One region of the Streptomyces sp. NBC_01092 genome, then DNA from elsewhere that is predicted to be linked to it. Evidence: riboswitches for the same ligand, from Rfam matches in the RefSeq annotation. Region 1 holds a riboswitch; the other holds the start of a gene.
What was found. A riboswitch is a leader RNA that binds a small molecule or an ion and turns the genes downstream of it on or off. The one in region 1 is predicted to bind cyclic di-AMP.
Positions count from the first base shown of each region.

Region 2: linked by a shared signal. The riboswitch ahead of OG254_RS29815 (NlpC/P60 family protein) and the one ahead of OG254_RS20170 (transglycosylase family protein) in region 1 are both predicted to bind cyclic di-AMP.

Region 1 covers NZ_CP108659.1:4,498,680-4,502,872, reverse strand. Annotated here, with positions in the region: gene OG254_RS20180 (cytochrome P450) at 1-555, shown strand, start outside; gene OG254_RS20175 (transglycosylase family protein) at 722-1,786, shown strand; cyclic di-AMP (ydaO/yuaA leader) riboswitch at 1,995-2,194, shown strand; gene OG254_RS20170 (transglycosylase family protein) at 2,199-2,888, shown strand; gene eno (phosphopyruvate hydratase) at 3,216-4,193, shown strand, end outside.
Region 2 covers NZ_CP108659.1:6,508,338-6,512,530, reverse strand. Annotated here, with positions in the region: gene pcrA (DNA helicase PcrA) at 1-1,657, opposite strand, end outside; cyclic di-AMP (ydaO/yuaA leader) riboswitch at 2,043-2,212, shown strand; gene OG254_RS29815 (NlpC/P60 family protein) at 2,220-3,413, shown strand; gene OG254_RS29810 (tellurite resistance/C4-dicarboxylate transporter family protein) at 3,577-4,193, shown strand, end outside.

The DNA of each region.
Region 1 (4,193 bases):
AACGAGGCCGCGGCCATGGCCTTCATCCTGCTGTTCGCCGGCTTCGAGACGACCGTCAACCTCATCGGCAACGGCACCTACGCCCTGCTCACCCACCCCGAGCAGCGCGCCCGCCTCCAGACCTCCCTCGCCGCCCGGGAAACCGACCTCCTCGAGACCGGCGTCGAGGAACTCCTGCGCTACGACGGCCCCGTCGAGCTCGCCACCTGGCGCTTCGCGACCGAACCGCTCAGCCTCGGCGGGCAGGACATCGCGGCCGGCGACCCCGTCCTCGTCGTCCTGGCCGCGGCCGACCGTGACCCGGAGCGGTTCGCCGACCCGGAGGTGCTCGATCTCAGCCGCCGCGACAACCAGCACCTCGGTTACGGCCACGGCATCCACTACTGCCTCGGCGCCCCGCTCGCCCGGCTGGAGGGCCAGACCGCCCTCGCCACGCTCCTCACCCGCCTCCCGGACCTCCGACTCGCAGTGGACCCAGGGGAGTTGAGATGGCGCGGCGGCCTCATCATGCGCGGACTGCGCACGCTTCCGGTGGAGTTCACCCCAGTTGGGTGAGTGTGTCCACCGCCGAAAACGTGAATCGCGCTCAATTCTGTGATCTTCACGTGATCTACGCGGCATTAACTTGTGACAAGTGATCGTCTGCCTATACGTTCACGGATCAACAAGGCGCCCAGGTTTCAAGCGCCGCGTTCTCTGCTGTCTCGTGAAAGGTCCCCGCATGCTCTCCGGGAACGGTCGTCACCGTCGCCCCCGTCAGGCTCCGGCTCTCCTCGTCGCGGCCGGAGTGACCGGGTCCGCAATCGCCATCCCGCTCCTCGGCGCCAGTGGCGCGAGCGCCGCCGACGGCACCGTGTGGGACAAGGTGGCCGAGTGCGAGAGCGGCGGCTCGTGGAGCGCCGACAGCGGCAACGGACACTACGGCGGACTCCAGTTGACCCAGGAGGACTGGGAGCAGTACGGCGGTCTCGACTACGCCTCCAGCCCCGACCTGGCCAGCCGCTCCCAGCAGATAGCCGTGGCCCAGGACATCCTCGCGGACCAGGGGACCAGCCCCTGGGGCACGTGCGCCGTGCTCAACGGGCTCACCAAGAAGTCCGGATCGATCGACCTCGACACCGGAGTGGACGACGACTCGCCCTCCGAGGTGTCCGGATCCTCCGGATTGCTTGATTCGTCCGGCTCGTCGAATTCGTCTGATGCGTCGCCGGAGTCCGACTCCTCTGACTCCTCCGACTCCAGCGGTTCCCCCGACGCATCGACGCCGTCCGGCGACCCCTCGAAGTCGGCCAGCGGCACTCCCGACGCTTCGTCCGAATCGCCCGGGAAGTCCTCTTCTTCGCCGTCTTCATCCTCCAAGTCCGACAAGTCCTCGAAGCCCGATGCGTCCCCCGAGGCGACGGACTTGCAGTCGCCGAAGAGCTCGCCCGTCGAGACGCCCAAGGCGGACAATCAGGACAACTGGTCGCAGGATGCGGGCTCCTGGGGTCTCGTCGACACCAGTTCGGTCGACGGCGCGACCGAAGGCGCGGTCGAGGGAGTGACGGCCGGCGCCGGTCGGCACCGCGGCCCCAGCGCCGACGAGAACACCTCCGAGGTGGCCACCAAGTCCACCGGTCGCCACGCCTCGTACGAGGTCCGCGAGGGCGACACTCTCGCCTCCATCGCCGACTCCCTTGACCTCGACGGCGGGTGGCGTGCGCTGTACAAGGCGAACCAGAAGGCCATAGGGGTCGACGCGAACCACATCGCCCCCGGTCAGACCCTGGACGTCCCTGTCAAATAGCGGTCGAACAGGGCGAAAAACAGCGGGAGTTCGCGTCACATTTCGCGATGAATGTCCGTTTTGAATGTAGTGAGAGATAGATCTCAGAAGCCCTGATCGTCTTTGTCATTCCGCGAATCGCGTGTCTACGGTCGGGACCGCTCGCCACCAGAGTGAGCCCCGACAGCCGTCACGCCGAATCCTGCCGGCGGCCGTACGGGAACAGTCGTCGCGTAAAGCGCCGTAGGCAGGAGCGGGGGACCCAAGGTTTGCGCCGGGTCCGGTAGTTGAGGCCCTTCGGGGCCGCGCAGCCGGAGCCGGCTTGGGGTGGAGCCGCGCAACGCGAGCCGAAAGGCGGACGTGCGCGGCCGGGCAACTCAACCGGCCCGAACCCGACAGCTCACCTCGCAGGCGTCGGTGAGGGGATCTCTCCATGCTGTTTTCCAGCAAGGGCAAGCACCGTCGTCCGTCCAAGACCGCTCGCGCCATCGCCGTCGTCGGCGTCACCGGTGCCGCCGCCGTCGCCGCCCCGCTGATGGCGGCCGGCAGCGCCTCGGCCGCCACCGCCTCCGAGTGGGACGCCGTCGCCCAGTGCGAGGCCGGCGGCAACTGGTCGATCAACACCGGCAACGGCTACTACGGCGGTCTGCAGTTCTCCGCCTCCACCTGGGCCGCGTACGGCGGCACCCAGTACGCCTCCACCGCCGACCAGGCCACCAAGGCCCAGCAGATCGAGATAGGCGAGAAGGTCCTCGCGGGCCAGGGCAAGGGTGCCTGGCCGAACTGCGGCGTCGGCCTGTCGAGCGCCGCGTACTCCGGCTCCTCCACCGGCGGCTCCTCGCAGAGCACCGAGTCGACCACCCGCTCCACCGAGCAGCAGTCGGCCTCCCGCTCCGCCGACCGTCCGGCCGCGAAGAAGAGCACCAAGACCGTCACCACCCCGACCGGCAAGAAGGTCAAGAAGGGCGACGGCGAGTACAAGGTCGTCAAGGGTGACACCCTCAGCTCGATCGCCGCGGACCACGACGTCAAGGGCGGCTGGGAGAAGCTCTTCAAGCTGAACAAGGACATCGTCGAGGACGCCAACCTGATCTACCCCGGTCAGCAGCTGCACCTGAAGTAATACCTGCGCGACAGTTGAACCACAGCGCCTTCATATCCGTGGTGCTGATAGTGAAGGCGTCGTGAGGGTCACCCCCGTCCCCGCGAGCTCCCCGCCTCGGTGCGTTTTCCCCCGTACGCACCGGGGCGGGGCTTTCTTTTGCGCCGGCTCCCGGACCGCCGTCCGGCACGGTGTCCGCCACCGCGGGTTTTTGTTCCGTTCGGAAACAATTCGCTCTCGGTTCTGTCCACGGGGCGGTCGACCACTGGCCGAAGCCCCCGGGCCGGTTAGGCTCGTCTCGCAGCACCCTCCGCGGTCTGCGTACCCGCGTCACATCCGAAGAAGGAGATGCTCGTGCCGTCCATCGACGTCGTCGTAGCCCGGGAAATCCTGGACTCCCGAGGCAACCCCACGGTCGAGGTCGAGGTCGGCCTCGACGACGGCAGCACGGGTCGTGCCGCCGTTCCGTCCGGCGCCTCGACCGGTGCCTTCGAGGCCATCGAGCTCCGCGACGGTGACCCCAACCGTTACCAGGGCAAGGGCGTCGAGAAGGCCGTCCTCGCCGTCATCGAGCAGATCGGCCCCGAGCTGGTCGGCTACGACGCCACCGAGCAGCGCCTGATCGACCAGGCCATGTTCGACCTGGACGCCACCGACAACAAGGGCTCCCTCGGCGCCAACGCCATCCTCGGCGTCTCGCTCGCCGTCGCCCACGCCGCCTCCGAGGCCAGCGACCTGCCGCTGTTCCGCTACCTGGGCGGCCCGAACGCGCACCTGCTGCCGGTGCCGATGATGAACATCCTGAACGGCGGCTCGCACGCCGACTCCAACGTGGACATCCAGGAGTTCATGATCGCGCCGATCGGCGCGGAGTCCTTCTCCGAGGCGCTGCGCTGGGGCACCGAGGTCTACCACACCCTCAAGAAGGTCCTGAAGAGCAAGGGCCTGGCCACCGGCCTCGGCGACGAGGGCGGCTTCGCCCCGAACCTCGGCTCCAACCGCGAGGCCCTCGACCTCATCCTCGAGGCCATCAAGGAAGCCGGCTACGCCCCCGGTGAGCAGATCGCCCTCGCGCTCGACGTCGCCGCCTCCGAGTTCTACAAGGACGGCAAGTACCTCTTCGAGGGCAAGGAGCGCTCCGCCGCCGAGATGACGGAGTACTACGAGGAGCTCGTGGCGGCCTACCCGCTCGTCTCCATCGAGGACCCGCTGTTCGAGGACGACTGGGCCGGCTGGAAGGTCCTCACCGACAAGCTGGGCGACAAGGTCCAGATCGTCGGCGACGACCTCTTCGTCACCAACCCGGAGCGCCTGGCCCGCGGCATC
Region 2 (4,193 bases), 2.0 Mb from region 1:
CGACGATCGTACGGAGCTCCTCCATCAGCGTGTTGAACCGCTTGACGGCGTTCGTCGACCGCGCGGCCATGCCGTACGCCTCGTCGACCCGCCGCAGCGCCTGCGGGAAGCTGATCTTCTCGCGCTGCGACAGCGCGTCGATCATCGCCTCGGCGCGATCGCCGATGCCGCGCTTGGGCACGTTCAGGATCCGCCGCAGCGGCACGGAGTCCTCGGGGTTGGCCAGCACGCGCAGGTAGGCCAGGACGTCCCGGACCTCCTTGCGCTCGTAGAACCGGACGCCGCCGACGACCTTGTAGGGCAGGCCGACGCGGATGAAGATCTCTTCGAAGACACGGGACTGGGCGTTCGTACGGTAGAAGACGGCGACGTCGCCGGCCTTCGCGTCGCCCGCGTCCGTCAGTCGGTCTATCTCCTCGGCGACGAACTGTGCCTCGTCGTGCTCGGTGTCCGCGACATAGCCGGTGATGCGCGCGCCTGCGCCAGCGTTGGTCCACAGGTTCTTGGGGCGGCGGGACTCGTTGCGCTCGATGACCGCGTTGGCGGCGCTCAGGATCGTCTGGCTGGAGCGGTAGTTCTGCTCCAGCAGGATCGTCGTCGCGTCCGGGTAGTCCTCCTCGAACTGGAGGATGTTGCGGATGGTGGCGCCGCGGAAGGCGTAGATCGACTGGTCGGCGTCGCCCACCACGCACAGCTCGGCCGGCGGGACGTCGGACTCGTTCGGCGGCACGTCGACGGGGTGCTCGCGCGTGCCGACGAGCTCGCGCACGAGGGCGTACTGCGCGTGGTTGGTGTCCTGGTACTCATCCACCAGCACATGCCGGAAGCGACGGTGGTAGTGCTCGGCGACGTCCGGGAAGGCGCGCAGCAGGTTGACCGTCGTCATGATCAGGTCGTCGAAGTCGAGGGCGTTCGCCTCCCGCAACCGCGACTGGTACAGGACGTACGCCTGCGCGAGGGTCTTCTCGAAGCCGTCCGTCGCCTGGGCGGCGAAGTCCTCCTCGTCGATCAGCTCGTTCTTCAGATTGCTGATCTTGGCGCTGAAGGACTTGGGCGGAAACCGCTTGGGGTCGAGATCCAGATCACGGCACACGAGCGCCATCAGCCGCTTGCTGTCGGCGGCGTCGTAGATCGAGAAGGACGAGGTGAACCCGAGCTTCTTGCTCTCCCGGCGCAGGATGCGCACACACGCGCTGTGGAAGGTCATCACCCACATCGCGTTCGCGCGCGGGCCGACGAGGTGCTCGACGCGCTCCTTCATCTCGCCCGCGGCCTTGTTGGTGAAGGTGATCGCGAGGATCTGCCCCGGATGCACGCTCCGCTCGGCGAGCAGGTGGGCGATGCGATGGGTGAGCACCCGGGTCTTGCCGGACCCGGCCCCGGCCACGATGAGCAGCGGGGTGTCGGAGTGGACGACGGCGGCACGCTGGTTCTCGTTCAGCCCCTCCAGCAGCGCCGCGGCGTCGATGGCGGGGCGCGGGGCGCCGTCGCGGTAGTAGCCGTCCCGGTCCGGTGGCACGTCGAACTTCCCACCGAACAGATCGTCCGGAACCGGTTCCGGAGTGTGATCGTCCTCGGGCGGCGGCGGGTGTTCTTCCTCGCGGGCCCGTGGGGCCTGGAGGTCCGCCAGGAAGCTGTCGTCAAAGAGGCTGCTCATCGCTCTCCGAGTCTAGGCCGCGCCACTGACAACCCGCCGCCGCCCTCGGAACATCACCGGCCCAGGAACCCGACGATCTTCCGACCCGCTCCCCCAGCCCGCCCCATCACCCACCCCATCACCCCCCGCGACCGCTCCACCACGACCGGCAACCGACCAGGCCAGGCCGCCACTGTCAGTCCCATATCGGTTCAACCGAGACATCAAGCAGAAGGCATCCCACACCTCCGCACACCACCCCGAACCAACCACCGCCCACAAGATTTCGCTTCAAGGTCACGAAAATGTATCGGGCATATCGAACATCAACCTTCACAGGGGCCACACGAGTTGGCTACCGTGCCGGACAGGCCGTACGACCCCCTCCGGCGAACGACGCCGGGCCGCACGGCCTCCGCCGAGTCCGCACGCCTCACGGCAAGCCGGAGCCGGGGACCCACCGAACTTGGGGTGAATCGGCCCGACTTCCCTCCCGGAAGTGGCCGTAGGGCAACCCTTCCGATCCACCCGCCCGAACCCGACAGCTAACTCGGTAGGCGGAGTATGGAAGGAGTCGCCTCCCTTGGCGTCGCACCGCAAGTCGCGTCCCGCCGGTACGCGCGTAGCAGGCATACGCACCCCTGCCCTCGCCACGGCCGCCCTCACGTCCGTGGCCCTGTTGTCCCAGACGGCCAACGCCAGCCCCTCGACGGACGACAAGCCCAGCCTCGAAGAGGTCGAGAAGAAGGTCGACGACCTCTACCGCCAGGCGGAGTCGGCGACCGAGAAGTACAACGCGGCGAAGGACCAGACCACCAAGCAGCGCAAGCGCGTCGACACGCTCCTCGACGACGTCGCCCAGCGCACCCAGAAGCTCAACGAAGCGCGTGAGGAACTGGGCCGCAACGCCGCCGCGCAGTACCGCACGGGTGCCGCGGCGCCCGACACGGCGACCTTCCTCCTGGCGGACACTCCGCAGGACTACTTCGACCAGAACCAGCTGATGGACCGCATGACGGGCCGTCAGAAGGAAGCGGTCGACGACTACTTCACCCAACAGTCCGCGACGATGAAGAAGCGCCAGGAGGCCACCCGGAGCCTCGAGACGCTCACCGAGTCGCAGAGCGACCTCCAGTCCGCGAAGACCACCGTCCAGCAGAAGCTCTCCGACGCACGCGAACTTCTCTCGAAGCTGACGGCGGAGGAGAAGGCCCGCCTCGCCGCGATCGAGAAGGCCAAGCAGGAAGAGGCCGCCCGCAAGGCCGCCGAACTGGCCCGGCAGCAGGCGGAAGCCGAACGCCAGCGTCAGGAGCAGGAGGCTGCCGCCCAGCAGCAGCAGCAGGAGAGCACCGAGCCGCCCGCCGACTCGAGCGGCTCGGACTCCAGCAACTCGGACTCGTCCGCGGACTCCTCGTACGCCACCAAGGCCGAGAAGGCCCTGGCCTTCGCCCGCTCCCAGGTGGGCAAGCCGTACGTGTGGGGCGCCACCGGCCCCGACTCCTACGACTGCTCCGGCCTCACCCAGGCTGCCTGGAAGGCCGCCGGCGTGGACATCCCGCGCGTCACCTACGACCAGGTCAACGCCGGCACCACGGTCTCCCTCTCCAACGCCCAGCCCGGCGACCTGGTCTTCTTCTACGACGACATCACCCACGTGGGCATCTACATAGGCAACGGCATGATGATCCACGCCCCGAAGCCCGGCACGTACGTCCGCGAGGAGTCGATCTACTACGACGGAGAGTCGTCGATCCACAGCGTGGTCCGCCCGGCCTGACACCGGTCAGGATCGGGTGACCTCGCGACGTACCGGGGGGATCGGACGTGCCGGGGGGATCGAGGGGGAGCGAGCACGCCCCACCCCCCGGCACCGGGCGATTTCACCCCACCCCCGAGCGCGCCCCGCCTCCAACCCCCACGGCGCTCCATAGCATCGCCCCATGCCCGCCACCACCACCCCCACTTCCCCCCTCCACACCTGGTGGTCGCAGCGACCCCCCGCAGCCGGTGCCGCAGTCTTGGCCACCGGCATCCTCTCGGTGGGCTTCCACCAGACGGGCTACGAGACCCTCTCCCGCATCGCCCTCGCCCTCGCCTGCGCGGCCTGGCTCGCCCTCGCCGCCGACTTCACCGCACGGTTCCTCCTGGACCGCCCGAACTGGCTGAAGCAGGCGGCCACCCCGGCCGCCCTGACCGCCGTCGCCGCAACGACAGTCCTCGGCACCCGTTTCACCGCCCTCGGCTGGGAAACCCTCGCGGAGGCCCTCCTGGCCCTCGCCGCCGTGCTCTGGCCGGTCCTCCTGCTCGCCGTCCTGCGACACTGGCGCCGCCACATGCCCGGCGCGGTGTTCCTGGTCTGCGTGGCCACCCAGGGCCTGGCGGTCCTGGGCGCGACCCTCGCCGCCGCCGAGACGACGGCATGGCTCGCCCACGTGTCGCTCGTGTTCTTCTGGCTGGGTCTCGTCCTCTACGTCGTCGCCCTGCCCCACTTCGACCGGAGCCAGCTCGCCCGGGGCGCCGGCGACCAGTGGGTGGCAGGCGGCGCCCTCGCCATCTC